Regions from separate parts of the Nocardia nepalensis genome, predicted to be linked through region 4. Evidence: riboswitches for the same ligand, from Rfam matches in the RefSeq annotation. Region 4 holds a riboswitch; each other region holds the start of a gene.
The links. Region 4 has a riboswitch for S-adenosylmethionine ahead of ACHQ4I_RS36760 (aminotransferase class V-fold PLP-dependent enzyme). Riboswitches for the same ligand answer to the same signal wherever they lie in the genome.
Positions count from the first base shown of each region.

Region 1: another riboswitch for S-adenosylmethionine. It lies ahead of ACHQ4I_RS36065 (rhodanese-like domain-containing protein); the one in region 4 lies ahead of ACHQ4I_RS36760 (aminotransferase class V-fold PLP-dependent enzyme).
Region 2: another riboswitch for S-adenosylmethionine. It lies ahead of ACHQ4I_RS38495 (bifunctional o-acetylhomoserine/o-acetylserine sulfhydrylase); the one in region 4 lies ahead of ACHQ4I_RS36760 (aminotransferase class V-fold PLP-dependent enzyme).
Region 3: another riboswitch for S-adenosylmethionine. It lies ahead of ACHQ4I_RS00165 (amino acid ABC transporter permease); the one in region 4 lies ahead of ACHQ4I_RS36760 (aminotransferase class V-fold PLP-dependent enzyme).

Region 1 is NZ_JBKBET010000038.1:326,975-334,373, forward strand. Features, by position in the region: gene ACHQ4I_RS36055 (RpiB/LacA/LacB family sugar-phosphate isomerase) at 1-325, opposite strand, end outside; gene ACHQ4I_RS36060 (O-succinylhomoserine sulfhydrylase) at 604-1,818, opposite strand; gene ACHQ4I_RS36065 (rhodanese-like domain-containing protein) at 1,847-2,263, opposite strand; SAM riboswitch class IV at 2,278-2,394, opposite strand; gene ACHQ4I_RS36070 (Rv0361 family membrane protein) at 2,459-2,914, opposite strand; gene ACHQ4I_RS36075 (FAD-dependent oxidoreductase) at 3,274-4,662, shown strand; gene ACHQ4I_RS36080 (amidohydrolase family protein) at 4,785-5,657, shown strand; gene ACHQ4I_RS36085 (DUF456 domain-containing protein) at 5,722-6,204, opposite strand; gene ACHQ4I_RS36090 (hypothetical protein) at 6,296-6,526, opposite strand; gene ACHQ4I_RS36095 (methylated-DNA--[protein]-cysteine S-methyltransferase) at 6,802-7,374, opposite strand.
Region 2 is NZ_JBKBET010000040.1:234,519-241,917, reverse strand. Features, by position in the region: gene ACHQ4I_RS38520 (nitroreductase family protein) at 1-56, opposite strand, end outside; gene ACHQ4I_RS38515 (winged helix-turn-helix transcriptional regulator) at 126-503, shown strand; gene ACHQ4I_RS38510 (oxygenase MpaB family protein) at 524-1,471, opposite strand; gene ACHQ4I_RS38505 (TetR/AcrR family transcriptional regulator) at 1,619-2,338, shown strand; gene metX (homoserine O-acetyltransferase MetX) at 2,443-3,594, opposite strand; gene ACHQ4I_RS38495 (bifunctional o-acetylhomoserine/o-acetylserine sulfhydrylase) at 3,591-4,919, opposite strand; SAM riboswitch class IV at 5,002-5,112, opposite strand; gene ACHQ4I_RS38490 (TetR family transcriptional regulator) at 5,156-5,920, opposite strand; gene ACHQ4I_RS38485 (MFS transporter) at 6,055-7,399, shown strand, end outside.
Region 3 is NZ_JBKBET010000001.1:33,859-41,257, reverse strand. Features, by position in the region: gene ACHQ4I_RS00185 (LLM class flavin-dependent oxidoreductase) at 1-820, opposite strand, end outside; gene ACHQ4I_RS00180 (GNAT family N-acetyltransferase) at 817-1,395, opposite strand; gene ACHQ4I_RS00175 (ABC transporter substrate-binding protein) at 1,403-2,377, opposite strand; gene ACHQ4I_RS00170 (amino acid ABC transporter ATP-binding protein) at 2,397-3,194, opposite strand; gene ACHQ4I_RS00165 (amino acid ABC transporter permease) at 3,191-4,216, opposite strand; SAM riboswitch class I at 4,227-4,320, opposite strand; gene ACHQ4I_RS00160 (hypothetical protein) at 4,652-5,374, shown strand; gene ACHQ4I_RS00155 (glycosyltransferase family 2 protein) at 5,544-6,701, opposite strand; gene ACHQ4I_RS00150 (LppM family (lipo)protein) at 6,698-7,399, opposite strand, start outside.
Region 4 is NZ_JBKBET010000038.1:464,278-471,676, forward strand. Features, by position in the region: gene ACHQ4I_RS36750 (YbaK/EbsC family protein) at 1-304, shown strand, start outside; gene ACHQ4I_RS36755 (flavin reductase family protein) at 474-1,028, shown strand; gene ACHQ4I_RS36760 (aminotransferase class V-fold PLP-dependent enzyme) at 1,262-2,584, opposite strand; SAM riboswitch class IV at 2,631-2,744, opposite strand; gene ACHQ4I_RS36765 (LysE family translocator) at 2,871-3,506, shown strand; gene ACHQ4I_RS36770 (MDR family MFS transporter) at 3,511-4,935, opposite strand; gene ACHQ4I_RS36775 (MarR family winged helix-turn-helix transcriptional regulator) at 5,017-5,439, shown strand; gene ACHQ4I_RS36780 (Pls/PosA family non-ribosomal peptide synthetase) at 5,603-7,399, shown strand, end outside.

The DNA.
Region 1 (7,399 bases), 140 kb from region 4:
GTAGGCTCAGCGCAAGCACATTCGCGTCATTCCACTTGCGCGCACCAACCGCCGTCGCCGCATCAGCACACAGCGCCGCCCTGATCCCCGCCACCTTGTTGGCGGCGATAGAAGCCCCCGTCCCTGTCCAACAGCACACCACCCCTTGCTCCGCCCGACCCTCGGCCACATCCCGCGCCGCCGCCTCGCTGGCCCAAGCCCAGTCGTTGCGCTCACTATCCGACAGCGCCCCGTGCACCAACGTTTCCAGCCCCCGCCGCCCGAGCTCCACCACCAGCTCCTCGGCCACCCCCACCCGCTCATCCGCCGCAACCGAAATTCGCATACCCCAAGCGTAATAACGTCCCCACCACACGGCCCGAAGACTCAGCACAACCCCGATCAGCCCAACGCTACGAAACTCCCCCCAACGCCTCGCCCATGGCCCAATCGATGACAAATCCGGCCGCCGCGCATCGAACGGCACTGCGGGCGCCAGCGCCGACCGGTCGCGTCACATCGCTTCCTGAAGCACCCAGTTCAGCGGCTGGATTCGACTGATCGGGCTGGCCATACCGAGGAACTCGAGCGCAATGTTCGATATCCACGGCCACAGCGGACCTACTAACTCAGGGCGCGCTCCAGATCGCCCAGCAGATCCTCGACATCCTCGAGCCCCACCGAGATGCGCACGACACCGTCGGACAGCCCGATGGTCGCGCGCCCTTCGGGCCCCATGGCGCGATGGGTCGTGGTGGCGGGGTGGGTGATCAGGGTCTTGGAATCACCGAGGTTGTTGGAGATATCGACGATGCGCAACCGGTTCAGCACCTCGAAGGCGCGCTTCTTGGCCTCGTTCGCGGGCGCGTTCAGCTCGAAGGTGACCACCGTGCCGCCGCCGCTCATCTGGCTGGTCGCCAGCTCGTGCTGCGGATGCGACTCCAGGTACGGATAGCGCACCCACGAGACGGACTTGTTGCCCTCGAGGAAACGTGCGATACGCAGCGCGGATTCCGTCGAATGACGCACGCGCAGCGGCATGGTCTCCAAACCCTTGAGCAGGGTCCACGCGTTGAACGGGCTCAGCGCCGGACCGGTGTGGCGCATAAGGTTTTTCACCGGACCGTCGATGTAATCGTGCGGGCCCAGAATCGCACCGCCGAGCACCCGGCCCTGACCGTCGATGTGTTTGGTGCCGGAATACACCAGCACATCCGCGCCGAGCTCGAAACCGCGCTGCAGCAGCGGCGTGGCAAAGACGTTGTCCAGCACCACCTTCGCGCCCGCGGCATGCGCGAGTTCGCTCACCCGGCGCACGTCGACGAGCGTCTGCATCGGGTTGGCCGGCGTCTCGAAGAACACCGCCTTGGTCGGCACCGACAGCGCCTGCTCCCACTGGTCGAGATCATCGCCGTCGACGAAGACCGTCTCCACGCCCCAGCGCGGCAGGATCTCATTGCACACCACGAAGCACGAGCCGAACAGGCTGCGCGCGGCCACAAGTCGATCGCCCGCGCCCAGAAGCGCGCCGAGCGCGGTGAAAACCGCCGACATGCCGCTCGCGGTCGCGAAACATGCTTCGGCGCCGTCCATCAGACGCAGCCGCTCCTCGAACATGGCCACCGTCGGGTTGCCGTAGCGGGAGTAGACGAAATGTTCGATATCGCCGGTGAACGCGGCCTCGGCCGCCTCGGCGCTCTCGTAGACGAATCCGGAGGACAGATACAGCGCCTCGGCGGTCTCCTCGAATCCGGAGCGACGCAGCCCACCCCGCACGCCGAGCGTCGCGGGGCCGACCCCCTCGGGCAGCGGCTTGTCGAACGCACCACCGGTGATCATGACCGGCTCCCGACTACACAGCACGAACTCATGACTGCCGCCACGGCAGACCGAGCGCGCGCCAGCCGGTGCCGCCGCGATGACCGGACTCGTCGATCGGGCCCTCGAAGCCCTCCAGCACGTTGTACGACGGCTCGATCCCGACACCGGTCGCGGCGACCGCCGCACCGACGGAACGTTGCCCGGAGCGACACAGGAAGACGACGGGCGCCGCCGGATCGCGACCCTCCAGCGCCTTGGTCAGCTGCGCGACGAACTCACCATTGCGGGCGCCGTTACTGTCGACCCATTCGATCAGCACCGTCGGCCGGTCGATCGAACTGGTATCGGGCACGCCGACGAAGCGCCATTCGGCTTCGGTGCGCACGTCGACCAAGACGGCTTCCGGATTGTCCCGCAACAACTCCCACGCCTGCTGTGGGGTGATGTCACCGGCATATGTCATGCGATCCTCCTGTGAATCCACGCTTGCCGCACCTGGGTTCCGGTGCGCGGCCAGGTCGTCACCCGGAGCACCCCACCGCGGAGGAGGGTTGCCGACCAGCCAGCCGGGGCTTGACGCTGGTTCTCATGACCTGCGTCCGAGATTGCCTGGGCAGGGGCCGCCATGTCAAACGCCGGTTCGCGCCACGCCGGTAAGTCAGTTGCAGACGATCCAGCGGTCGCCGGAGCGAACCAAATTCCACGTCGCCGGCGTCTCCCGGCCGTCGACCGCGATGGTCACATTCGCCTTCGCCTTATCGCCGTCGACCATGGCGTTCTCAATCTTGGTGACCTTGATCGACTTTCCGGCCGCGGCGCCGCCGAACTGGGCGGCCAGCGGCGACTTGCTCTCGTCGAATCCCTGGCAGGCAACTGCGGGCGGCGGCGTGCTGTCGGTGGTGCCGCGGGCCTCCGCGTAGCGCTGCACCGCGGCCGAGATCTTGTCCGATTCTGTGACATTTTTCTCAGCGGGCGAGAGCACCGCGCCCAGCACGATGGCGACCAGGACGACGGCCGCAAACACGGCTGCCGCGATGAACGGCGCGATGGAGCGGCGATCGGTCTGGTCGACCTCGATTACGGGTTCTTCGTCGGCGCTCTGCTGCTCTGTCATGGCTCGATCATCCCTGGTGGACGGCGGTATCCGGCAGTCGCCCCCGGACTCGGGCGCGGCCGAGCCCAGCATCGGTGCCGCGACGATTTGATAGTCGCGGGGAGAGCGGGTACTCCGGTAAGTGAGCCGAATGGCAAGCGTCCGGTTCACGCACCGCCCGCAGGGTGCGCCATGCGCCACCGATAGAATCGCGAGACTGCGGCCTGCTGTCATAGCCATATGGCAGCTCACCGTCGTAGCGACTGTGCAGCCGCGAGCCGCCTGTCCGCATCGTCAGGTGCAACCAAGAGGATGCGTCAAGTTAGCCTAAGCTAAGACTGATGCCGTTAATTGTTTCGACCATAAGGTGCGCGTAAAAGATGACCGAACAAAGTGCAGCGACTCGCCCGCTTCGCATCGCGATCGTGGGCGCAGGACCGGCCGGAATCTACGCCGCCGACGCGTTGATGAAGTCCGATGCCGAGGTGAGCATCGACCTCTACGAGCGCATGCCAGCGCCGTTCGGGCTGATCCGCTATGGCGTCGCGCCGGATCATCCGCGCATCAAGGGCATCATCACCGCCCTGCACAAGGTGCTCGACAAGCCGCAGGTCCGCCTGCTCGGCAATATCGACTACGGCACCGACATCACCCTCGACGACCTGCGCACGTTCTATGACGCGGTGATCTTCTCCACCGGCGCCAACGCCGACCGCGCGCTGGACATCCCCGGCATCGGCCTGGACGGCAGCTACGGCGCCGCGGACTTCGTGTCCTGGTACGACGGCCACCCGGACGTGCCGCGCACCTGGCCGCTGGAGGCCGAGAAGGTCGCCGTGCTCGGTGTCGGCAATGTGGCACTCGACGTCGCGCGCGTGCTCGCCAAGACCGGCGACGAACTGCTGCCGACCGAGATACCGCCGAACGTCTACAACGGCCTGAAGGCCAATAAGGCGATCGAGGTGCACGTCTTCGGCCGCCGCGGCCCGGCGCAGGCGAAGTTCACGCCGCTCGAGCTACGCGAACTCGACCACTCCCCGACCATCGAGGTCATCGTCGATCCGGAGGACATCGACTACGACGAGGGCTCGGAGGCCGCGCGCCGGCATTCCAAGCAGGTCGACATGATCGCGAACACCCTGGAGCAGTGGGCCATCCGCGATGTCGGCAACCGCCCGCACAAGCTGTTCCTGCACTTCTTCGAATCCCCCGCCGAAATCCTCGGCGAGGACGGCAGGGTCGTCGGCCTGCGCACCGAGCGCACCCAGCTCGACGGCACCGGCAACGTCAAGGGCACCGGCGTCTTCAAGGACTGGGACGTGCAGGCCATCTACCGCGCCGTGGGCTACCTGTCGCAGAACCTCACCAACCTGCCGTTCGACGATCAGGCCGGCGTCGTCCCGAACGAGGCCGGACGCGTCATCGCCGACGAGGACGCCGACGGTGCGGACCGCTACATGCCCGCCACCTACGTCACCGGCTGGATCAAGCGCGGCCCGGTCGGCCTCATCGGCCACACCAAGGGCGATGCCAACGAGACCGTGGCCTGCCTGCTCGACGACAGCGTGAACTTCACCCCGGCCGAGAAGCCGGAGCTGGACGCCGTCACCGAATTCCTCGAGGGCAAGGGCATCCCGTTCACCACCTGGCAGGGCTGGTACCGCCTCGACGCGCACGAGCGCGCACTCGGCGAGCCGGAGGGCCGCGAGCGCGTCAAGGTCGTCGAGCGCGAGGACATGCTGCGCGCCAGCGAACCGCACAAGGTCTAGCCCGAACGCCGCAGGGGTGACCACCACCCCTGTGGCACTCGACAAACCGACACCGCCGCGGCGGCGCGAAATCTGTCGGGTCTGCGGCAGCGGAAATTTCTGCACTGAGGCATTCTGTACAAGTGTTCGATGCCCATCTCCACATCTTCGACCCGCGGTTCCCGCTGGCCGAGAACGAGGGCTACCTGCCCGACCCGTTCACCATCGCCGATTACCGAAAGCGTATGTCGCGCTTCGACCTCGGCGGCGGCGCCGTGGTCAGCGGATCCTTCCAAGGCACCGATCAGAGCTATCTGAAAGCGGCGCTGGCGGAGCTCGGCGAGGGGTGGGTGGGCGTCACCGCGTTGGATCCGGACGCCACCGATGAGGAGATCATCGAACTCGACCGGATCGGCGTGCGCGCGCTGCGGTTCAACGTCAAGCGCGCGGCCGCGGATATCACCGCCATGACGCTGCAGGCGCTGCGTGCGCATGAGCTCGTCGGCTGGCATGTCGAGGTCTATATCGACGGCAACATGCTCACCTCACTGCAACCGGTGATCTCGAAGCTGCCCGTGCTCTCCGTCGACCACCTCGGCATGTCCGAGGAGGGCCTGCCCTACCTGCTGGATCTGGTCGATCGCGGCGCGCGCGTGAAGGCGACCGGTTTCGGGCGGGTGCAGATGAACGTATCCGATACGCTGCGCCGCATCCACGCGGTCAATCCCGAGGCACTCATGTTCGGCACGGATCTGCCCGGCACCCGGGCCGGGCGGCCCTTCGAGGACTCCGATGTCGATCTGATCTGCGATGTGGTCGGCACCGATATGTTCAAGGTGCTCGAGGACAACGCCCGCGCGTTCTATCGACTGCCCGCCCGCGAACGAGAGATTCCGGCCGATCCCGCGCCCACCCTGCCGATCCACCGCACCGAGCAGCCGACGCTACCGCTGCGGCGCGATGAGCTCCCGAAACTCGAAGTGGCGGACACGATTCCGTTCCCGGCCATCGAGTGAGTACGCCGCGGCCGTGAGCCGGTCGCCGCCGCATTTTTCGGTCATTTGCCCAGTTCGTCCCAACTCAGGTCACGATGGCGCCGATGACCCACACCCCGGTTGCCAGCAGGGCACCGAAAAGTTCGATGAGCATGGACAGGCCAACGCCCTTGAGCGCGTGAACCGTTGCCTGCCAAGCGGGTTGGTTCTCGCCGAGGCGATGCAGTTCCGAAAGGTACACGCCCAGTACGAATCCCACGAACAACCCGACCACCGGAATGAGGAAGAACCCCACGATGCCCAGCACCGCGCCCACGAACAGCGCGCGGTTGGATACCCCCGCATCCTTCATCTTCCGCCCCGGCCAGGTGTATTTGACAATGCCGGAGAGCACCAGAAACGCAGTGCTGACGGCGAATACGATCCACGCCGTCGCACCACCGGTCATAACCGCCCACACCGCGATGGCACCGAAGACCAGAATCACCCCCGGCAGGATCGGCACGATGATCCCGAGCAGGCCGACCAGAATAACCAAGCCGACAACAACCTCACCCCAAGCTGACACTGCCGATCCCTCCGCTAGGCGCGCCTTGTCACGCTGCCTGGATTCTGGCCTACTCGTTGGTTCGGTGCACGGGGGAGGTTCCGCTCTTAGGTCACGACCGCGCGATAGGCGTCCAACAGGTACGCCAGATCGTGCCGCAGAACCAGTTGTTCAGATCGGCCGAACCGGTGGCAATCCCGCCGTTGCCGATCGCCTGGGGCTCGACCTGGGCCTGCGCCTGCTCGAGCTCGATCGGGGCCTGCGCCTGCGCGGGAGCGACGGACATCAGCACCGCACCGGCCAGCAGGGCGCCCGCGACGATATGGCGATTGACTCGAATCATCTCAAACCCGTTCCTCTAGAGTTAGTTTCGGTCACGAAGATGACCTCGGTGACTGAATCGAGCACCGTGCTCCGCCCGTTACAAACCCCAAAAGCCCTGCACCGCAGGCGAATCGGATCGCCTGGACCGGCACACCGGCCCGTCTGGATCACCTCGAGCACGAGGCCGACCGGACCCGCGCCGCGATGCTGTCCCCGCTTGGTGAGCTCCGCTCGAACCCCCCAGGCGCGAGCACAGATATACGGCGGTCGAAGGTGCCGCGCGCCCGATCGGGTTCAGAAGAGGGTGGGTTCGCCGAAGCCCGGCGTGCGTTCGATTTCCAGGAGGCGTTGTTTGGTGGTGATGCCGCCGGGGGCGGAGAAGCCGGTGAGGGCGTTGTCGGCGGCTAGGACTCGGTGGCAGGGGATGATCAGGGGGATGGGGTTGCGGCCCAGGGCTTGTCCGACGGCTTGGGCCCCACCGGGGGCGCCGATGCGGGTGGCGACCTGGCCGTAGGTGAGGGTGTGGCCCGGATCGATGGCGCGGGTTACCGCGTAGACGGCGCGGTGGAATTCTGGAATTCCATTGATGGTTACCGGGATCCAGCGCAGATCGTCGAGTTCTCCGGCGAGGTGCGCCTGGATGCGGATGATGGCATCGGCGATGGGGCCGGTGGGCGTTGTCTCGGGGATTTCCTCGCCGTCCGGAATCCGGCTGGTCGGTCGCATGATCCGGGCCCGCGTCGCCGCAGGACTCGCCTCCGGCAACCCGAACCGGAATACGGCATCGTCGGTCCAGGCGATCGCGCAGGTGCCGATCACGGTGTCGAACAGCGCCGACCCGGTAGCCGGGCGAGCGAAAGCACTCATACGGTCAGTCTGCACGCGGGGTCCG
Region 2 (7,399 bases), on a different contig from region 4:
CGGGTGGTGCGGCGAGTGCGAATGGCGTCGGGAACCGAAAGTGTCTGTGCGTTCATGATTCTTACTATTGGAGAGTGGCGAACTTTTGGGAAGACAGCACTTAATAGTGCGCTACACTCCGAAAGGTGCGTACGGTGATCGAGGCCAGCGGGCTGCCTGCCGATGTCTACTCGGCGAAATGCCCCACCCGACAGGTGCTCGACCATGTCGCGGGCAAATGGACCGTGCTGATCGTCGACGCGCTCGCCGACGGCACCATGCGCTACACCGATCTATACCGCCGCATCGAAGGCATCTCGCAGAAAATGCTCACCCAAACGCTGCGGCAACTCGAAACCGACGGATTCGTCACGCGCACAGTGCATCCCACCGTTCCGCCGCGCGTCGACTACAACCTGACCGACCTCGGCCACAGCCTGCGCACCCCCATCGCCGCCCTGCGCGACTGGATCGAGGTCAATATCAACCGCATCGAGGAAGCTCGCCGCCTGGCCGCGGGATGACTGCTGCCGACGTGGCAGCGCTAGCTTGCCTCGATGACCGCGCGCCGCCCGCGTCCGCCGTAGAGCTGCCGCGCCGCACTGGGCGTCACCGTCTCGAGTCGCGTCGGCGGCTCATCCTTCAGATGCTGCTCCAAAATCTGCCCCGCCATCGGCGCGATGAACGGCGCGGCGGCGATCAGCCCGAACGAATTGAACGCCTGCGCACCCCACACGATGATCTTGGCGGAAGGACGCACCAGCAGATCCACGATTCCCGGCCGATCGAAGCGACCGAGCTTGCGCATCCATTTCGGCAGCGTGGCAACCGAAGCCAGCGACAGCAACCGGGATCCGAGGGCGTAGCTGATCCCGGCGCCATTGCGCGGTGAGGTCCACAGCAGGTGATGCATGCCCTCCTCGGCGCGCTCGGAGGTGCACAGGCGCGGGCGGACCTGCGCGAAATAAGCGCGCACCTGCTCGCGGGAGCGCGGCACATCCTCCGGCTTGCAGGTCTGCAGTTCGGCGGCGATCGCGCACTCCTGCCAGTAGCGCGCCTCTTCCTCGGGGGCGAGCGGGCCCGGACCGAACACCTCGTACGCCTTCAGCACCGAATGCCAGCCGGTGATGTGGATCCACAACTGGGTTTCGGGGCTGTTCGCGCTGTAGCGCTGGCCGCTGATCGGTTCGATGCCGGTCATCGGCGCGTGCACCTGCATCAGGTGTTCCGACGCCTGGATGGCGGTGCGGCCGTCGGCGATCGCGACGAGCAGGAAGTAGGCGAAGGTGTGGTCGAGGCGGCTGCGCGGATCGGTGTAGATGCCCTGCGAGTCGGCGACGGCCGCGGTCAGGAACGGATCGAAATGCTCGAGGACCACCGCGCGCTGGAAGCCGATTACGGCGGTCGGTGCGGTCCAGATCTTCCAACTGGGCGAATCCGGGCCGAAGAACCCGTAGTCGTCCCGGCGAAGAGTGGTCGGATCGAAGGTCATCTGCTGCTCCTTTGCCCGCTCGCCCTCCCTGAGCGGCGAATACAACGCAACCGTAGCAATTGTCGGTGAACAATACAACGGTCCCGTAGCATTTGTATTCGGATGAGGCCCCGGGGTCTGATACCGCCGGGGGCCGATGCTGAGAAGATGGACGCGAATGGAGGTGGCACGACAGTGACGAAATCCCGCACCGCGCCCGATCGGCCGCGACGGCGATACGCCCCACGCCTGCCTCCCGAGCAACGCCGCGCCCAACTGCTCGACGCCGCCTTCGCGGTGCTGAGCCGAATGGAACTGCACGAACTGAGCATGGAGGCGGTCGCGCAGCAGGCGGGCGTCGGAAAACCGGTGCTGTACACCGTTTTCAAGACTCGTGCGGAACTCGTCGCGGCACTGCTGGAACGCGAGCGGGAACGCGGTATCGAACAGGTGGCCGCCACCCTGCCGACCGATCTGCTCGGCGCCGATCCGGTGGTCGCGGCCTCGGCGACGGTCGAAGCGTTTGTCGGTGTCGCACTGGAGAATCCGACGCGCTGGCGGCTGATCCTCGCCACACCCGGCAGCGCCCCCGACGAATACCGTGCGGCACTTGCCGATTCCCGCACCGGCGTCTTCGATCAGGCCGAATCCCTGGTCCGCATGGGCATAGCGGTGGATTCACGCTGGGCGGGAATGGATTCCGGACTGCTCACCAACTCGCTGCTGAGCGTCGCCGAAATGCTCGGCAGGCTCGCGGTCAGCGCACCCGACGAATATCCCCGCGAGCGGCTGGAGAGCTTCGTCCACTCCATCGTCCAATTGCTGATCGGCGCACCCGACCCTGGCGCACTGCGAGCCGGCAAGCCGAGCGCGGGCAGCTTCGGCTGAACTGACGCGGCCTAGCGCTGCGGATCCCGGTGGCGGTAGGCCCAACCCAGCCACAACTTTCGCCTGATCGACTGGATCCGTGTCCCCGTGCCAATGGTGAACTTTCAGCTGGTTCGGCTGAGGCGGGCCAAGCGCATGGTTTCGATCAGCAGCTTCGAGACTGCTGCTGCTTCGGTGAGAAAGCCGTCGTGTCCGTCGCGCGAGACCACGATTTCCAGACCCTCGCAGCCGGGCAGGCCGTCGGCGAGTTCCTGCTGAGTTCGCAACGGGTACAGGCGATCCGAATCGACACCGCCGACCACACAGGGCACCGGGGTGGCGGCCAGCGCAGCGGTGACTCCGCCGCGCCCGCGGCCGATGTCGTGGCGGTTCATCGCCTCGGTGAGCAGCACATAGGTGGCGGGATCGAAACGGCTACAGAGCTTTTCGGCCTGGTGGTCCAGGTAGCTCTGCACCGCGTAGCGGCCGCCGTTCCATGGATCCTCATCGCCCTGCGCGTTGTTCTCGAAGCGGTGGTCGAGTTCGCCCTCGGTCCGGTAGGTCAGGTGCGCGATGCGGCGGGCGATGCCCATACCGGTCGTGGGGGCGCGGTCGGTGTCGTGGTAATCGCCGCCCTGCCAATCCGGATCGGCCTTGATGGCGGCGATTTGGGTTGTCTGCGTGCCGATCTGGTCGGCCGTGGCGCGTGCGCCGACGGCCAGCACCAGCGCGGATCCGACTCGGTCCGGCGCGCCGACCATCCACTCCAGCACTCGCATGCCGCCCATCGAACCGCCGACGACGGCGGCCAGGCGCTCGATGCCGAGCAGATCGAACAGCGCCGCTTCGGCGGTGACCTGATCCCGGATGGAGATCTCGGGAAACCGTGCGCCCCAAGGCTTTCCGTCCGGCGCCAGCGTCGACGGCCCGGTGCTGCCCTTGCAGCCGCCGAGCACGTTCGTGGCGATGACGCACCATTCGTCGGTATCCACCGGAGCACCGGGACCGACCATGCCGTCCCACCAGCCGGGCAGCGGGTGGATATCGTCGGGCACCCCGACGACGTGCGAGTCGCCGGTCAGCGCGTGCTCGACGAGCACCACATTGTCCAGCGCGGGGGAGAGCTCACCCCAGCGCTGCACGGCCAGATGCACGTCCGGAATGACCGCGCCGTTCTCCAGCTGTACGTCTCCGATGGCGATGATGCCGAGCCGCCCGTCCGGCGGTGGCAGGGCCACCGCCGGACGGGCGGTACTCGGTTCGGCACTCACAGTCACGGCGCCGCCGCCGCGAAACCGGCTCGCAGATCGGCCAGAATGTCATCGATCCCCTCGATGCCCACCGCGAGCCGGACCAGCCCCGGAGTGACGCCGGAGGCGAGCTGCTCCTCGGGCGTCAACTGCGAGTGCGTCGTCGACGCCGGGTGAATCACAAGAGAACGCACATCCCCGATGTTAGCGACATGGCTGTGCAGGGCTAACGCGTCCACGAACTTCTTGCCCGCATCAACACCGCCGCGCAGTTCGAACGCGACGATCGCGCCCGCGCCCTTCGGCGCCAGCTCGGCGGCGCGTTCGTGCCACGGCGAGGACGGCAGCCCCGCGTAGGACACCGATTCCACCGCCGGGTGCGTGCTCAGGAACTCGGCCACCGCCTGCGCGTTGGCGACGTGGCGCTCGAGCCGCAGGCTCAGCGTCTCGATGCCCTGACTGATCAGGAACGCGTTGAACGGCGACACCGCCGCACCCAGGTCGCGCAGCAGTTGCACCCGCGCCTTGAGTGCATAGGCCGGAGCGCCGAGATCGGCGAAGACCGCGCCGTGGTAGCTCGGGTCCGGGGTGGTGAAGCCGGGGAACCGGGATTCGCCCTGCGCGTCGCGCACGGTCCAGTCGAAGGTGCCGCCGTCGACGATCACCCCGGCGATCGCCGAACCGTGCCCGCCCAGGTACTTGGTCGCCGAATGCACAACGATGTCGGCGCCATGGGCCAGCGGCTGGATCAGATACGGGGTCGCGACCGTGTTGTCCACGATCAGCGGCAGGCCCGCCTCGTGTGCGATCGCGGAAATGCCGCGGATATCGAAGATCGCGCTGCTCGGGTTGGCGATGGTCTCGCCGTAGAAGGCCTTGGTATTCGGCCGGATCGCCGCGCGCCACTGCTCGAGGTCGTCGGGATCCTCGACGAAGGACACCTCGATGCCGAGCTTGGGCAGCGAGTAGTGGAAGAGGTTGTAGGTGCCGCCGTAGAGGTGCGGGCTGGAGACGATGTGATCGCCAGCGGCGGCGAGATTGAGTATCGCGTAGGTCTCCGCGGCCTGGCCGGAGGCCAGCAACAGCGCGGCCACACCGCCCTCCAGGGCGGCGATGCGCTGTTCGACCACGTCCTGGGTCGGGTTGGTGATCCGGGTGTAGATATTGCCCGGCTCGGCCAGCCCGAACAGCGCGGCCGCGTGATCGGTGTCACGGAAGGCGTAGGAGGTGGTCTGGTAGATCGGGAGTGCACGTGCGCCGGTGATCTCGTCGGGCGTCTGCCCGGCGTGGATCTGCTTGGTCTCGAAGGACCACTGCGCCGGATCGGCCGCGGACGCGATGGGGTCACTCATGTCTTGCTCCAAAAGGGTTGTTCGCCAGCAGGTTTATGGGATTGCGGGTGACGGACAACAACACATGGGGGGAACCTCCTGAGGTGCGCGCTTGCTCTCGGCTTTCGAGAGCCCGGTCATCACCCGGAGCACCCCACCGCTGCTGGAGGGTTGCCGTCCAGCAAGCCGGGGCTTCGCGCTGGCACTCATGACCTGACCGACATGGTAACCGGCGGGCGGTCGACGGCTGAAATCCGTTAGCCGTTTTCCGCCGCAACGGTGTCGATGCGCCCGGTGCACACGCGCATGAACTCGTCGAATGATGTGGTGAACGCATTGCGGGCGTCGGCAGCGGCGGCCGAGGTGTCCGCGTCGTCGAAGATCGAGTTCGTACATTCCATGCTGAGGTGACCGATCAGCTGCCACGCGCCGACGACCAGTCGCACCGGCAGCGCGTCGGGCTGGGTGCCGAGTCGTTCGGCGATCGCGTCGGCGATGGCGGCGTTCTTGTCGTCGGCGAGTTCCATGCTCTGCGCGCTGACCGTCGGACTGCTGCGCAGGATCCGCTGCATCTGCTGAAAGCGCCGGAATGAGATCGGTCCGTCGACGCTGACCGCGGCCCTGTCGACGACCTGCAGGAACGCCTCACGCAGCGATTGCAGTTCATTGCCGGTGACCGGAAGTCCGCGCAGGCATTCGGCGATGGCGAGGCCGAAATCCTTGACCGGCCCGAGGACGATGTCCTCTTTGCTGTCGAAGTACCGGTTGATGGTGCGCGGTGATACGTCCGCGCCGTTCGCGATCTGCTCGACCGTCGTCGCGTCGAATCCCTGTGCGTCGCACAGGTCCAGCGCCACCTCGATGATGCGCAGCCGAGTCTGCTGCTTCTTGCGTTCGCGCAGCCCGACGCTCGCGGGCGCGCTGGGCCCTGCATTCACCGCGCTGGGCCCTGGATTCACTGAGGCGCGTGCGGCGTCGTCGGCTGCTGCGCCCGCGCCGATCGGCGTCGATGACTCGAGCATGCCCTCATGCTATCGCAATTGGGACCGATCGTGTCTTTAACGGTCAAATGTCGCAATCAGACATTTTTCTCTTGACGACAAATGTCCGCCGATGACAGGATGACTGCACGACTTCGGATGGCGAGGAGAGCAAGATGACCGACACTGCGATAGCGGTTGACGTTCCGGAAAGACAGCGCAGTTCGGCGCGCTGGTGGGCCCTGGGTGTGATCGCTTTGGCCCAGCTCATGGTGGTTCTCGATGCGACGATCGTGACCATCTCACTGCCGTTCGCACAACGTGATCTCGACATCAGCGATGGCAATCGGCAATGGATGCTCACCGCCTACACGCTGATTTTCGGCGGCCTGCTGCTGCTCGGCGGACGGCTCGCGGACTACCTCGGACGGCGCCGGGTGTTCATCGTCGGTCTGGTCGGATTCGCCGGTGCATCCGCGGTGGCCGGTCTCGGGCAGAACGGCGCGGAGCTGTTCGCCGGTCGGGCCTTGCAGGGTGCGTTCGCGGCTTTGCTTGCGCCCGCGGCACTTTCGCTACTTTCGGTGACCTTTACCGAGGCAAAGGAGCGCGCGACCGCGTTCGGTGTCTTCGCGGGTATCTCCGCCGGTGGCGCCGCACTCGGCCTGATCGCGGGCGGTGCGCTCACCGAGTACGCCTCCTGGCGCTGGTGCCTGCTGGTGAACACGCCGATCGCCCTGATCGCCCTGCTCGGTGCGCTGGCGTTTGTGGTGAAGGACATACCGGTCCCGCGCACCGGCGGCTATGACGTGCCCGGCGCGGTCACGGTCACGCTCGGCCTGATCGCCATCGTGTACGGCTTCAGTCGCGCCGCCGAGGACGGCTGGCTGGCCGGGAGCACCCTCGCGCTGCTCGTCGTCGGTGTCGCATTGCTGATCGCCTTCGTCGCCATCGAGCGTCGCTCGTCGAATCCGCTACTGCCGCTGCATATTCCGGGTGAGATCAACCGCGGTGGCGCATTCCTGGCCGCCCTGCTGATCCCGATCGCGATGTTCGCGATGTTCTTGTTCCTGAGCTACTACTTCCAGATCACCCTCGGCTACTCGTCCCTTAAGGCGGGCTTCGCCTTCCTGCCGTTCCCGGCGGGTATCGCGATCTCGGCCGGTGTCACCAGCGCGCTGCTGCCGAAGCTCGGCCCGCGTCCGCTGATGGTGGCGGGTGCCGTGCTCGGCGTCCTCGGTCTGCTGTGGCTGGCGCAGCTGAGCTTCGGTGACAGCTACGCGGCCAGCGTGCTGCCCGCACAGTTGCTCATCGCGCTCGGCATGGGTCCGCTGTTCGTCGGCATGCAGACCGTCGCACTGCACCAGGTCGAGGAGGCGGATTCGGGTGTGGCAAGTGCGCTGCTCAATGCGGCGCAGCAGGTCGGCGGCGCGGTCGGCACCGCGTTGCTGACCACCATCTCGGTGCAGACGGCCAAGTCCTACGCCGAGGCGCACGCCACCATCGACAATCTCATGGCCCGCG
Region 3 (7,399 bases), on a different contig from region 4:
GGGTCTCGAAGACGATCGGCAGTCCGACCCTGCGCGCCAGCGCCAAGCGCGCCTCGAAGATCGGGCGGTATACGTCGAGGGCCTCCTGGGATGTGCGCGCCACGTGGAATCCGGCCGTACCCGCACCGACCAGCGCGTCGGCCGGGTCGTGCCCGTAGTGCTCCCAGCGCTCCCGATAGTGGCGCACCAGTTCGGCATACGGCTCGATCGGATTGGTGACATTCGCCGAGAACAGCGGATCACCGTGGCGTGCAGCGAGTTCCACCGAATCGCGGCTGGTCGCGCTGCCGTGCCAGATCCGGATGCGCGGCTGCCACGGTCGCGGCAGGGCCTTGGCCTCGACCAACTCCGGACGGAACCGGCCCGACCAGGTCACGATGTCGCTATCCCATAGCGCCCGGAACAGTTCGTAGCCTTCGCGATTGCGATCCCACTGGTCCTCGGTGGTGACGTGGTACAGCTTCGCCTGCGCCGCGCCATTGCCCTTGCCGATGATCAGTTCGAGGCGTCCGCCGGAGAGGTTGTCCAGCGTCGAGTAGTCCTCGAACGCGCGCACCGGATCCAGCAGACTCAGCGTGGTGACGGCGGTGAACAGGCTGATCCGCGAGGTGACCGCGGCGATATGGGACAGAATCACCGGCGGCGCGGCCGATAGGAACGGATCCTCGTGCCGCTCACCGACGGCGAACCCGTCGTAGCCGAGTTCCTCGGCGAGGCGGGCCTGGTCGATGACATTGGTCAGACGTTCCCTCGTGCCGGGCAGCCGTCCGGTGCTCGGATCGGGCACCCGGGTGACGAGGGTGAACAGCAGGAACTTCATGCGCGGGCCCCTACCTGGTCGGCGATGGAATGCGATGCGGGGAGATGGCTTTTGGGGGACAGATACTTTTCGAAGGGGTGCGGGCCGACCTCTTCGGCCGGGATATCCGGGTCGTAGAGCGCGGTGTACCCGTGCGCCAGGTACAGCCCGACAGCCTCGGGTTGGCGTGGGCCGGTGGTCAGATAGATGCGCCGGTAACCACGTTCGGCGATCTGGGTCTCCAACTGCTCGAGCACGAATAGGCCGAGCCCCTGCCTGCGGTGTTCGCGGGCGGTCCAGATCCGTTCGAGCTCGGCGGTTTCGTCGTCGTAGCGGCGGAATGCCCCACCCGCCACGGGTTCTCCGTCGCGGGTGACCACCAGCAGTCCGCCACGCGGCGGAGCGAACTCCTGCGCCGGGTAGTCGCGCAGCGAATCGTGCACCTCGCCAACGGTTCCGCCGTATCGGGTGCTGTATTCGACGGCGAGTTCGGCGAGCAGTGGTGTGGTCAGCGGATCATCCTGGGCGACCGCGTGCACGCGCAGCTCCGGCCGCGCCGATGTCCGCCGCGTGATCGGTGAAAGTCGTGCTGTCATAAGCCGATCACGACTTCTTCGGTAGGCCGGGCGGGTTGATCCGGGAACTCGGCACGGTCTCGGTCTTCAATCCCCAGCGATCGATGACCTGCTGATAGGTGCCGGTCTGGATGGCGTTGTTGATCGCCTTGTTGATCGGGCCGATCAGACCGTTGTCCTTCTTGGTGAGCACACCGATCTCGCCCTGCAGCGTTTCACCCGCACCGGAGAAGGTCGCGACGATCTTGGTCTGGTTCGCGGTCGTGCTGTGATAGATCGCGGACGGATTCGGGCCGATGTAGCCGTCGAGGCGCTGCGAGGCCAGCGCCAGATAGTAGTCGGTGATCTGCTGGAAGTAGGCGATATCGATGGCGGGCAGGCCCTCGGCGATGTTCTGCTCGTTCCACTTCACCAGCAGCTGCTCCTGATTGGTGCCGCTGCCGACGCCGATCCGCTTGCCCGCCAGGCTCTTGCGATCCTTGTAGTCGAGCGTGCTCTGCTTGGGGATCTCCAGCGCGACGGTGTCGTTGCGGTAGGTGGCGAAGTCGTACTTCTCCTTGCGCTCCTCGGTCACGGTGACGTTGGAGATGAACACATCGGCCTCGCCGGAGTCGACCCGCACGAAGTTCTGCGACCAATCGGCCACCTGTGCAACGAGTTTCAGTCCGAGGATATCGGCGATGAGCGAGGCGAAATCGACCTCGGAACCGACGATGGTCTTATCGTCGGTGGCGTAGAACCGCAGCGGCGGTGCGGCGCTGCCCGATCCGGTCACCACCAGCGTGCCACGGTCCCGAATGGCCTGCGGCAGTTCGGCGGCGATGGCATCGACCTTGGGCGCGTGGATCCGGCCGGACTGGGCCGGGGAGAGGTCGAAGGTGATCGAACCGGCGGGCTGGGCGGAGTTTTCCGCATCGGGGTCGGTGCCGCAGCCGGTGGCCAGCAGGGCGACCGTGGCGGCCAGGCCGACCAGGGCGGAGATCTTCATGGAATACCTGTTCATCGGGGAGCGCGCACCGCGCTCAGCGGACTCGGGATAGAAATGCGCGGGTGCGCGGATGCTCGGGGTTGTCGAGCACGGCGACGGGCGGGCCCTGTTCGACGATCACGCCGCCGTCGAGGAATACGACGGTGTCGGCCACCTCACGGGCGAAACCGATTTCGTGGGTGACGATCACCAGCGCGGTGCCGCCGTCGGCGAGATCGCGGATCACGTCGAGGACCTCGCCGACGAGTTCCGGATCCAGTGCGGAGGTCGGTTCGTCGAACAGGATCACCGGCGGTCGCAGCGCCAACGCCCTGGCAATGGCCACGCGCTGCTGTTGTCCGCCGGACAGCCGCCGCGGATAGGCGTCGGCCAGTTCGCCGATCCCGACGCGGTCCAGCAGTTCCTTTGCCTCGCGCTCGATTTCCTGGCGCGGGCGACCCTGCGCGGAAATCGGCGCGAGCGTGACATTGTCGAGCACCGTCAGATGCGGGAAGAGATTGAACTGCTGGAAGACGAAGCCGATGTGCGAGCGCTGCTTGCGCACCTCGCGATCGGACAGCGCGTGCAACTTGTTGCGGCGCAGCCGGTATCCGATCAGCTCGCCGTCGATGTGCACGGTGCCCGCGTCCAGCGACTCCAGGTGGTTGACCACGCGTAGCAGGGTCGACTTGCCGGAGCCGGACGGGCCGATCACGGTGACCACCTCGCCGGCACGCACAATCAGATCGATGTGTCGCAGTACCTCGGTGGCGCCGTAGGACTTTCGCACGCCGCGGACCGCTACGGCCGGGGCCTTGTCGGTGCCGACCGCGTCGGCTGCCGGCGCGCTCATCGGGTCGCTCCGCGCGGTGCGGCGGAACCGCTTTCGGCGATTTCGCGCAGCTTGCTCCACACCTTCTGCAATGGCGTCGGCGGGGGTGTGCGGTGCGCGCCCTTGGCGTAGTGGCGTTCGATGTAGTACTGCGCCACCGAGAGAATCGTGGTCAGCACGATGTACCAGACCGTGGCGACCATGAGCAGTGGGACCACCCGGCCATTGCGCCCGTAGATCACCTGAACCTGGTAGAAGAGTTCGGCGATCGCCATCACCGAGACGATCGAGGTGCCCTTGAACAGGCTGATCACCTCATTGGTCGCATTCGGCAGGATCGAGCGCATGGCCTGCGGGACGATGACGGTGCGGAACTGGCGCAGGCGCGGAATGCCGAGCGCCGCGGCGGCTTCCAGCTGTCCGGGATCGACCGAGATGAATCCCGCCCGGATGATCTCGGCCGAATACGCGGCCTGATGCAGTGCCAGGCCGATGACCGCCGCGGTGAACCCGCTGATCACGCCGTTCACCTCGAAGGTGAGAAAGCCGGGGCCGAACGGGATCCCGAGTGAGAGCGTGTTGTAGAGGTAGGCGATGTTGAACCAGAACAACAGCTGCACGATCAGCGGAATCGACCGGAACGCCCAGATGTAGACCCACGAGATCACCCGCAGCACCGGATTATTCGACAACCGGGCGATCGCCAGCGCGGTGCCGATCAGGAATCCGAGTGCCGTACCCCACAGCGTCAGCTCCAGCGTGACCTTCAGCGCCGACAACACCGACTTCGCGGTGAAGTACTTGGCGAAGGTCGACCAATCCCAGCCCGGATTGGTGACCAGCCCGTGGATGAACTGCGCGAGCAGGACGAGTGCGATGACGCTGACCACCCAGCGCCACGGGTGCCAGGTCCTTGCGACGGTGGGGGCGTCGGCGGTGGTTACGGCAGCGCCGAGTGCACCTGATGCCGTGGCATCGGGTGTGTGGGCACCCGGTATCGGGGCATCCGATGCCACAGCATCGGATGCGACGGACGCGCTCATGATTTCGGTTCCTCCATCGTTCCCGGCGGAAGCACCCGCACCCGGTGGCCGGGGGGTTGCTGCGACGTCGACGAGCCAGGTCTCTCGGTCGCTCTGGATGGTGTGTCCGACGCCGAGCACGGGTCGGTCAATGGGTCTAGCCGAAATATCATGCGAAGCAGGCGAAGTCCGGCACAAGGGTACGAATCAGCGTGAGCGCAGACCTTGTCCGAATGGCCATGAGCAGCGATTATTGGCCCGGTCGTGCGGTTGCTCGTGGTGCATGGGGCGCAGTCCTTTCCGCGCCTTTCGTCTGGTTCGCCCGCGCGGCGGGTCGGTGCGGCAGTCCGATCGGGCGCGCGACGCGGCCGAGTTGGCAGTCGAAATGAGCCCAGTTGCGAAGGTTTGCCGGAGTACTCTCGGACCTCGATCGTGCCCGACGATGAGGAGGTCTGTATGACCGTGCTGCGCCGTCTGACCACGCTTACCGCCATCGCGACCGGTGCGGCCGCGGTGACACTCGCCGCCCCCGGCATCGCCGCCGCGGCTCCCGCGCCGATGCCCGTACCCGCGGTGACCACGCCGGGCGAGCCGGCCGGCCAAGCCGGTACCGCCGCGCCCGGCGATTTACTCAGCGCCTACCGAGCCGCCGTCGAAGCGCTGCGCGCCTTCGGCATCGACCCGTTCCTGTATCCGGCGGCCGCGGCCTTCTGCTCCAACGACACCACCCTCGGCCTGACCCCCGCCGTCGCCGGCGCGGTTCCCGGCCCGTGGCCGAAGACGACTGTGGCCATCCCCGGACTCGACCTGTCCGCGGTCAAGTCGGGCCAGACGATGTTCACCTTCGTGCCCTACGGCGTGGGGCCGGAGCGCACGAACGTCTCCGGCATGAATGTCGCCTGGGTGAACCTGGCAAACGGCCGCAGCGGTATTACCGCGATGGGCCCGCTCTCCGACGTGGTCCGATCGATCGTCCCCGCCGAAATCCCCGCCGAGGTAAGACCACTCGCCGAACGCGCCATCCAGGACTTCTTCAGCGCATTTCCCGCCGGCGGCGTCCGCGCCGTCCCGGTCGACACCGGCTCCGGCACCGTCCTCGCCGCAGTCTTCGGATCCATCGACAACGGCGGCAAGCCCTGCTACTTCCTCCCGACCGTGGGCATCACCACGGTCCGCTGACCCCGGCGAACTCCAACGTCGCCAACCAGACCCACCAAGCGGGGTCGCGAACCTGCCGCGGATTCGATCAAGATCAGGTGGAACTGGTGGCGGGGTTCTCTCGGGCGATGCCGCCATAGATTCCACCTGATCTTGGTCGCCAATTGAGGGCGGCGGGGAGAGGGGCGGGTCAGTGGGTGGGGGTGAGGGGGCGGGCTTTCCAGGTCAGGGTGTTTGTGCGGTGGGCTTGGTGGGAGTGGGTCCATAGGCGGAGGTAGGCGGCGATGGAGAGTGGGTGTGCTAGGGCGGCAAGGGTATCGGTGCGGGTGAGGGGGCCGTTTTCCAGGGAGCGGGTGAGTAGGCGGCTGGTGACTGCGGCGGTGTAGCCGATGAGACCGGTGGCGCGCGTCCGGCCGCGACCGGCGATGGCGGCGAGGGGTGGTACCCAGTAGGCCAGTGCGGCGATAGCTCCCACGGCCGCGCCGCCGACTGTCGTGCCGCCGTATGCCGACCAGAGCCAGCGGGTATAGCCTGCTTCGAGTTCGGTTGCGTCGCGGTACATTCGGGTGCGCGCCGAGCGGCCCGCAGAGACCAGTTCGGTGCGGCGACCGGAACGGCGCAGGGCGCGAGCGATATCCAGATCCTCGGTGGGGCTGGCGGCGACCGAGGTGTGGCCGCCGATGGCGCGGTAGGCGGCGGCATCGAAGACGAGGAATTGGCCGCAGGCGACCGCTGTCGAGGGTCTGCGGCTGCGGTTGGCGATCGCGATCGGCAGGGTCGCCGCCCACGACCAGCACAGCAGCGGCTGCACCAGCGCCTCGGCGAGCGATTCGGCCACCTGATACGGCCACGGCGACAGCAACGCGGCCCCGCTCCGGCGCAGCTCGGCGACCGCGGCGGCGACCGCGCTCGGCGCCAGCCGCACGTCGGCGTCGAGAAAGATCAGCACCGACGCGTCGGCCAACTCGGCCAGCCGGGCGCAGGCCGCGGCCTTCCCGGTCCACCCCGGCGCGGGTTCGGCCTCGGATCGGATCACCGTGAATCGGGCATCGCCCGCGATCGCGGCCACCGCGGCCGCTTCGGTCCCGTCGCTGGACGCGTCATCGAGTATCAGCACCCGCAGCCGCGGTACCCCCACCTGCCGTCGAAGATCGTCGATCAGCCCGGGCAGTCGCCGCGCCTCGTCACGCGCGGGGACGCAGATCGTCACGTGTTCGATCGCGGTTGTCGATCCAGTTGACAGCCTGCGCACCGTGGCCCGGTTGAATAGCGCAACCCCGCAACCGAACAACGCGATCGCCGCGCCGATCCGGGTCCCGACAGCCGCGGCCGCCCTCGGCAAGGTCAGCGTCGGATCCGCGAACGCAACAGGCTGTTCAGGGAGAAACCGCCTTGGGGGGCGCCGGGGGGTGCGGGGTTGCGGTCCATGTAGGCGATGGCGGCGATGATGGCGGCGACGGCGAGGGTGATGCCGCCGACGATTCCGGCCCAGCCCGCGAAGGAGCGGGTGTTCGGGTCTGCGTAGCTGACTTCGGCGCGCAGGGTGGAGACGTCGCCGGGCGGGAGTTTCCAGGAGACGGTGGAGTCGTCCTCGCGGTTGCCGTTCGTTTTGGCGACCCGGGCCGGGAATGCCACCGTGAACTGCACGTCCGAGCCGTGCGGTGGCACGGCTTTCAGGTCGACTCGGCCGTTGAGGCTGACCAGGTCGCCGGTGCGCTGGAACGACAGATTGAACATGCCCTGGGTCTGCTCGGAGAGTCCGCCGAGCTGGCCGACCTCGCCGAAGGACAGATCCTCGAAGAACACCTTGCTGCCGACGTAGCCGTCCTGGCTGTACGGCTCGACTCGCACCTTCGCGGCCAGCGAATCGGGCGCCTTCAGCTGCGGGCCCTTGTCATTGGCATCCGCGGGCACGACCGCGGCGACGATCCGGCCGGAGACCCGGTCATTGGACGACACACCCATCGAAACCTGCACCCGCAGGCAGCCCGCGAGCACGGGCACCAACAATGCGGCCAGCAGAACTGCCGCCGCTACCCGCGCCCC
Region 4 (7,399 bases):
CGACGAGGATCCGGTGCTGCTGCTGGTCTCCGGCGCGCATCAGGTGGATCTGGCGCACACCGGCGAACGGCTGGAGGGCACCCTCACCCGCGCCCCGGCCGAAATGGTGCAGCAGGTGACCGGTCAGCCCATCGGCGGCATCGCACCGGTCGGCCACCCCACCAACCTGCCGACCTGGGTGGACAATGCGCTGTCCGCGCACCGAGAGGTCTGGGCCGCGGGCGGCGTTCCGAATACCCTGTTCCGCACCTCGTTTCGCGAACTAGTGCGCATTACCGCCGGACTTCCGATCGACGTGGATTGAATTCCGCACCCGCCCGGCGAGCAGCGCGGACCACGAAATGGAGATCAATCCAACAACCGCGCGACGGTCCATTGCCGACAAACCCGGCGTAGTTTCGTCATGTGAGCGAGGGAAGCATCAGTACAGCACCAACGGTCGCAGCCGAGCCGAACGCTAGCGAGGCGGAGCTGTGACCGAGGCTCAACCCCCCGCCGACACGGACATCCAGATTCCCGATGATCTGAGTGGTATCACCGCCGAGCTGTATCGCTCCTCCATGCGGCACTATCCGGCGGGCGTCACCGTTGTCACGCTGGGCTCCGCGAACGGTCCGGTCGGCTTCACCGCGACCTCCTTCGCATCACTGTCCCTGGAGCCGCCCCTGGTCTCCTTCAATATCGCCCACACGTCGTCGAGCCTGACGGCACTGCGGGCGGCCGATTCCGTGGTGGTCCATTTCCTCGGCGAACACCAGCACGATCTGGCCAAGCGCTTCGCCCGCACCGCCGACCAACGCTTCACCGATCGCTCCCTGTGGACCACCTTGGACACCGGCGAGCCCGTCCTGCACGGCACCCCCATCTGGATCCGCGCCACGATCCAACAGCGGATCCCCATCGGTGATCACACCTTCGTCGTCGGCCTGGTCACCCGGGTCCACGACAATACCGACGAGCAACCAAGCGCCGCGCCGCTGCTCTACTACCGCGGCCGCTACTACCGCCCGACCTCACTCGAAGACTGAACTCCTGGCCCACCAAAGCCTTTCAGCATCGGACTACCGCACTCGAGCCATGGCTATCGGTCAGCGGCGTCCGAGATCGGGCATGGCCTGCAAGGCTGCGCTCCGGCGGAAGCGGAACGGCAGCTACGGTCCCGGCCTCCACTGGGCTATGCGACCCATTACGCGATGTTCCCGCAGCGGTGGGCCGTCAGCCCGATGCCGCGCGGCGGCTGTGACCGAGCGGTCGAATGCGATCAGCCGATCGAGCAGGGCGCGGCGCCGTCGGCGGAGTTGGGGCTGATGAAAGGGCGGGTCTCGGGGGACGGGTTCCAGAGGCCTTCGGTGCAGGCGTAATTCCAGCTCGCACCCTTGGCGACGAGGGTAGCGATGGCCTCGACGAGCCGGTCCACATCGGCGGAACTGGTGCCGAGGCCGATGCTGGCACGCAGAGCGCCGTCGAGGCCGAGGCGCTCGAGCAGCGGATGGGCGCAGAAACGGCCGTCGCGGACGCCGATGCCGTGTTCGGCGGAGAGGTAGGCCGCGACGTGGCCGGGGACGAAACCGTCCAGGGTGAAGGCAACGATGCCGACGGTGTCCGGGCTGTCGTCCCAGATGCGCAGCAGATTGACGCCAGGAATGTCGGACAGGCCAGCGCGCAGGCGATCGGCGAGCAGATGTTCGTGGGCGGCAAGGGTTTCGGGATCGATCGCACACAGCGCGTTGCATGCGGCGGCGAGCGCGGCCGCACCCAGGACGTTCGGCGACCCGGCCTCATGACGATGTGGCGCGGGCGCCCATTCCGCGCGGGTGGTGCTGACCTCACGGACCGCACCGCCGCCCGCCAGATACGGTTCGGCGGCATCGAGCCAATCCCGGCGTCCGACAAGCACTCCCGCGCCGAACGGTGCGTAGAGCTTGTGGCCCGAGAATGCGAGGTAGTCGACGCCGGTGTCGCGCAGGCTGATTCGACGATGCGGCGCCAGTTGCGCGGCATCGACCAGAATGCGGGCGCCGCACTGGTGCGCGATGGTGGCCAGGCGCTCGAGCGGCAGCACCTCACCGGTCACATTGGAGGCGCCGGTGACCGCGAGCAGCGCGGCGGGCTTACTGCACAGTTCGGCGATGAGCTGACGGATGGTCTCCTCAACGGTCGCGGCGGCCTCGACCACGCGGCGGCCGCGCCTGGTCCAGGGCAGGAAATTCGCGTGATGCTCGGTATCCAGCACCACGGTGTCACCGGGGACGCAGGCGGCGAGCAGGTTCAGCGAATCGGTGGTGTTGCGGGTGAACACCACGACCTGGTCGTCGGCGGTATCGAGGAAGCGCGTGACCGAACCGCGGGCCGCCTCGTAGCACTCGGTGGAGATGCGCGAGGCGTAACCCGCACCGCGGTGCACGCTCGCATAGAACGGCAACAGCTGCTGCACCCGGTCGGTGACCTCGGCCAATGCCGGTGCGCTCGCGGCATAGTCGAAGTTCGCGTAGGTGGTCGTCCCGCCCTGGACCAGCGGCACCTGGAGGTCGCCGCCGGAGACCCGGGCGAGGGGGGCACAGGTCGGTTCGAGAACAGCAGTCATCACAAAATCCCATCGGCTATGGGACTCGTCATCAGGTGATTGTCCGAGTCCGCGCTTGCCGCACCCGGTCGGGCTGCGGCCCGGTCGTCACCCGGAGCACCCCACCGCGGAGGAGGGTTGCCGACCAGCTAGCCGGGGCTTGACGCTGGTGCTCATGACCTGAACCGAGACTGACAGATGCCGCACCGCTCTGTCAACCGCCGTTTCCGGCCCACGACCGGTCGCATACACATGCACTCGAATAAATAACCTTGCAGCACTGGGTGATATGCGGTCTCATCGAGAGGTGACGCTTTCCCTGCTGCTCAGCTTTATCGGCCTGTGCATTCTGCTGTCGATCACGCCCGGCCCGGATTCGTTTCTGGTGCTGCGCTTCTCGATCGTGGACGCACGCCCCGGCATCGCCGCGGCGGTCGGCTCGGCGCTAGGTGGCATCGTCTGGGCGGTGGTGGTCGCGGCCGGGGTCGCCGCGCTGCTGGAACAGTCCGCGACGGCCTACCGGACGCTCAAGGTCATCGGCGGAATCTACTTGGTGTACTTGGGAATTCGGGCGCTGCTCGCGCACCGCAAACAGCGCCCGGCCGGCACCGCTCAGGCGTCCGGGCAGCCGAGCCCGGGCGAGGCGATATCGATTCGCTCGGCGTTCGCCGCGGGCCTGGTGTCGTGCATGTTCAACCCGAAGGTCGGGCTGTTCTACCTGGCGGTGCTGCCGCAATTCCTCACCGATGTCACCTTCGTGAACACCCTCGCGCTCGGCGCAATCGAATGCACCGTCGCCGCCGTGGAGATGATCCTGCTCGCTCTGCTGGCCGCCCGGGCGGTCGCCATGCTGCGCCGCCCCCGGGTCCGCGATCGGCTCGAGCAGATCAGCGCGGCTATCCTCGCCGCACTCGGCATCGGCACCGCAGCCTCGGCCGCGTAATCCGTTACGTCGGCCGATTCTCCTTGCGCCACAGCAGCACCGATGCGATCAGCGAGACAACGGCAGCGGCGGTTAGCCACCAGAACGCCTGCCGGAACCCGGCATCCACCGGCAATCCGGCATCGGCCGCGCGATACAACACCACCGCCAGCAACGCCGCCCCGATCGATCCACCGACCCGCTGCAGGATATTGACGAACGACGCCGCATCCGGAATTTGCTCGGGCCGCACCGACGCATAGGCCGCGGCCACGATCGGCATCCCGGTCAGCCCGGTCGCCATGCCGCGAATCAGCAAGAGCGCCTGTATCACAACAGGATTCATCGAGGCATCACCGAGCGCGAACGGCACCGAGACGGCGACGGTGACCGCACTGCCCACCACCGCGACCACACCGCCGCCGTACCGATCGGTCAACCGTCCGCCGATCGGCATCGCGATGATGCCGCCGAGCCCGAACGACATCAGCAGCAACCCCGTCGCTACCAGTCCGTCGCCGTGCAGGACCTGAAAGTACAAGGGCAGCACCAGCATTGCCCCGAACATCGAGGCACCGGCGAAGAAGTTCGCCACATTCGCCGTCGCGAACACCGGATGCCGGAACAGTCCAACATCGAGCAGACTCGCACCGCGCCCGCGCACCGACCGGGCCACGAACAGACCGAGTGCCAGCACGCCGACCACCACCGACATCCACACCGTCGGCGCGGAAACGCTACCGCGACTGCCGAATTCACCCAGCCCGTAGACCAGTGCCGACAGACCTATCGCGATCGACGCGAATCCGGTGGCATCGAATCGGCCTCCGGTATCGCTCGTCGCCGAACGCGGCAGCACCCGCCGTGCCAGCACGAATGCCACCAGCCCGAACGGGATATTGATCAGGAACAGCCACTCCCAGTCCAGGTTCGCGAGCATGACGCCGCCGATGGTCGGCCCGATCGCGGGTGCGGCGACCACCGCGATCCCCACCACGCTCATCACCCGGCCCAGCCGATGCGGACCGGCGACCTGACCGATCAGCGTCTGCCCCGCGGGCACCAGCAAACCCGCGGCCAGCCCCTGCGCGATCCGCAATCCGATGAGCCAGCCGATATTCGGCGCCAGCGCACACAACCCCGAGGTCACGGTGAACCCGGCGAGCGCACTCAACCAGACCCGGTCCATCCCGAACCGGCGTCCGAGCCAACCGCACAGCGGCAGCGTCACGGCGAGTGCCAGCAGATATCCGCTCGCGATCCACTGCGCACTATCCAGTGCCGCACCGAGATCCGTGGCGATGGTGTTCAGCCCGATATTGACCAGTGACGTATCCAACATGCTCATCACGGCGCCGAAAACCACCACACCGGCGACCCGCCAGACCCGAGCGGGGATCGGTTCGAGTGCGGGTGCGGCAGCGGCGACGGCCGTTCGAGTATCCGACATGGATCCTCCGCTATTCGTAGACAACCTAGATTGCGGAGGTTATCAACAATCTTGTTGCTCAACAATAGATACAATTGCCCAATGCCCGCCGACTACATCCATCCCCGCGGCCTGCTGCGCTTCCCGACCTACGCGCTCGGCAAGCTGCACAAGGCCGTGCACGCCGAAATGGGCACGTCACTGCGCGAACATTGGGTGCTGGTCTGCCTGGAGGAGTTCGACGACCTGTCCCAGCAGCAGGTCTCCACCGCGCTCGGCATCGATCGCAGCGAGGTGGTCCGGCTGATCGACGGCCTGGAGGCGGCCGGGTTCGTGATCCGCACCCGCGATTCGGTGGACCGGCGCAAGTACCGGCTTTCCATCACGCAGGCCGGACGGGCCGAGCGCCGCAAGACCGATGAACTCATCGAACAGGCCGCCGAGCGGGTGCTGTACCGGCTCGATGACGAGGAGCGGCGCACCCTGCACCGCCTCGCCCTGAAGGCGCTCGGCGAAGATCTCTGAGCCCACCGCGCCAACCGACCACCCGGTTCGGTCGACGACAGTCAGCCGATACCGCAGGTACCGTGGACAGTTGGTCACCGTGGTGTTTGCCCACTGGTAACCCTCTTGTGAAACAACAACTCGGGAAGCGCTAGGCAGGTCTATGAGAGGTGGGCAGGACGTAATGCTGCAGCCGCAGGTCGACACCGCGGCGGGCGAGGACCCGGCGACCGGACTCCCCACGCCCCATCCCTTACTTCGCGCCGCACTCGCACCGCAGGTCAGGACCCTTGTCGACATTCTGAACAGCACCGCGCAGGCCCACCCCGAGGCACCCGCGATCGATGACGGCCGCGTAGTGCTCAGCTATACGGACTTGCTGGCCGAGATCGACGAAGGTGTCGTCCGATTGACGGCGGCAGGCGTTCATCCCGGCGACCGGGTCGGGGTCCGCATGCCCTCCGGCACATATGAGCTTTACGTCACCATCCTGGCCATCCTCTTCGCCGGTGCGGCGTACGTCCCGGTGGACGCCGACGATCCGGAGGAGCGCGCCCGACTGGTCTTCGGCGAGGCCGGGGTCACCGCGATCGCGACGGCCGCTGGCATCGAGCCGACGTTGGCCGCCGCCGAGCGATCCGATCGGGTCCGCGATACCTCCGCCGAATCGACCATTCGACCCACCCCCGATGACGGCGCGTGGATCATCTTCACCTCCGGATCAACCGGAACCCCGAAGGGTGTCGCGGTCTCCCACAGCAACGCCGCAGCATTCGTCGATGCCGAAGCGCGCCTATTCCTCCAGGACGCCCCGATCGGCCCCGGCGACCGTGTCCTGGCCGGACTCTCGGTCGCCTTCGACGCCTCCTGCGAGGAGATGTGGCTGGCCTGGCGCAATGGCGCCTGCCTGGTGCCCGCGCCCCGCGCCCTGGTCCGCACCGGCGCGGATCTCGGGCCCTGGCTGGTCCGTCGCGAAATCAGCATCGTCTCAACGGTTCCCACGCTGGCCGCGACCTGGCCCGCCGAGGCGCTCGACTCGGTCCGACTACTGATCTTCGGCGGGGAGGCGGTGCCGCCCGAACTCGCCGAACGCCTCGCCGGACGGCCCGTGGGGCGCGCGACGGACCCGGACGAGGAAGCCGATCGCATTGGGCCCCACGCCGATTCGGATCGCGAGGTGTGGAATACCTACGGCCCCACCGAAGCCACCGTTGTCGCCTGCGCGGCGCGGCTCGACGGCGGTTTCCCGGTCCGGATCGGACTCCCGCTGGACGGCTGGGATCTGACCGTGATCGATGCCGCCGGTAATCCGGTGGGCGAGGGCGAATCCGGCGAACTCGTGATCGGCGGTGTCGGCCTGGCCCGCTACCTCGATCCGGCCAAGGACGCCGAAAAGTACGCTCCCCTACCGTCACTCGGCTGGGAACGCGCCTACCGCAGCGGCGATCTGGTCCGCAATGACAGCGCCGGTCTGGTCTTCCTCGGCCGCGCCGATGACCAGATCAAACTCGGCGGCCGCCGCATCGAACTCGGCGAGATCGATAGCGCGCTGCAACACCTACCCGGCGTGACCGGCGCCGCGTCCGCCATCCGATCCACCAGGGCGGGCAATAAGATCCTGGTCGGCTATCTCACCGGTACCGCACCGGATTTCGACCTGTCCGCCGCCAGAGCCCTACTCGCGGAACAACTTCCGGCCCCACTGGTCCCCAGGCTCGCCATCGTCCCCGACCTGCCCACCCGCACCTCGGGCAAGGTCGACCGCGACGCGCTGCCGTGGCCGCTGCCCAACGACGCCGACGGCCCGCGCCCCGATCTCACCGAGACCGAGCAATGGATCGCCGGACTGTGGGATTCGATCCTCGGCGCGCAGGTCACCGGTCCGGACATCGACTTCTTCGACCTCGGCGGCGGTTCGCTCGCGGCCGCCCAACTGGTCACCGCCCTGCGTGAACGCTATCCGCGCATCGCCGTCGCCGAC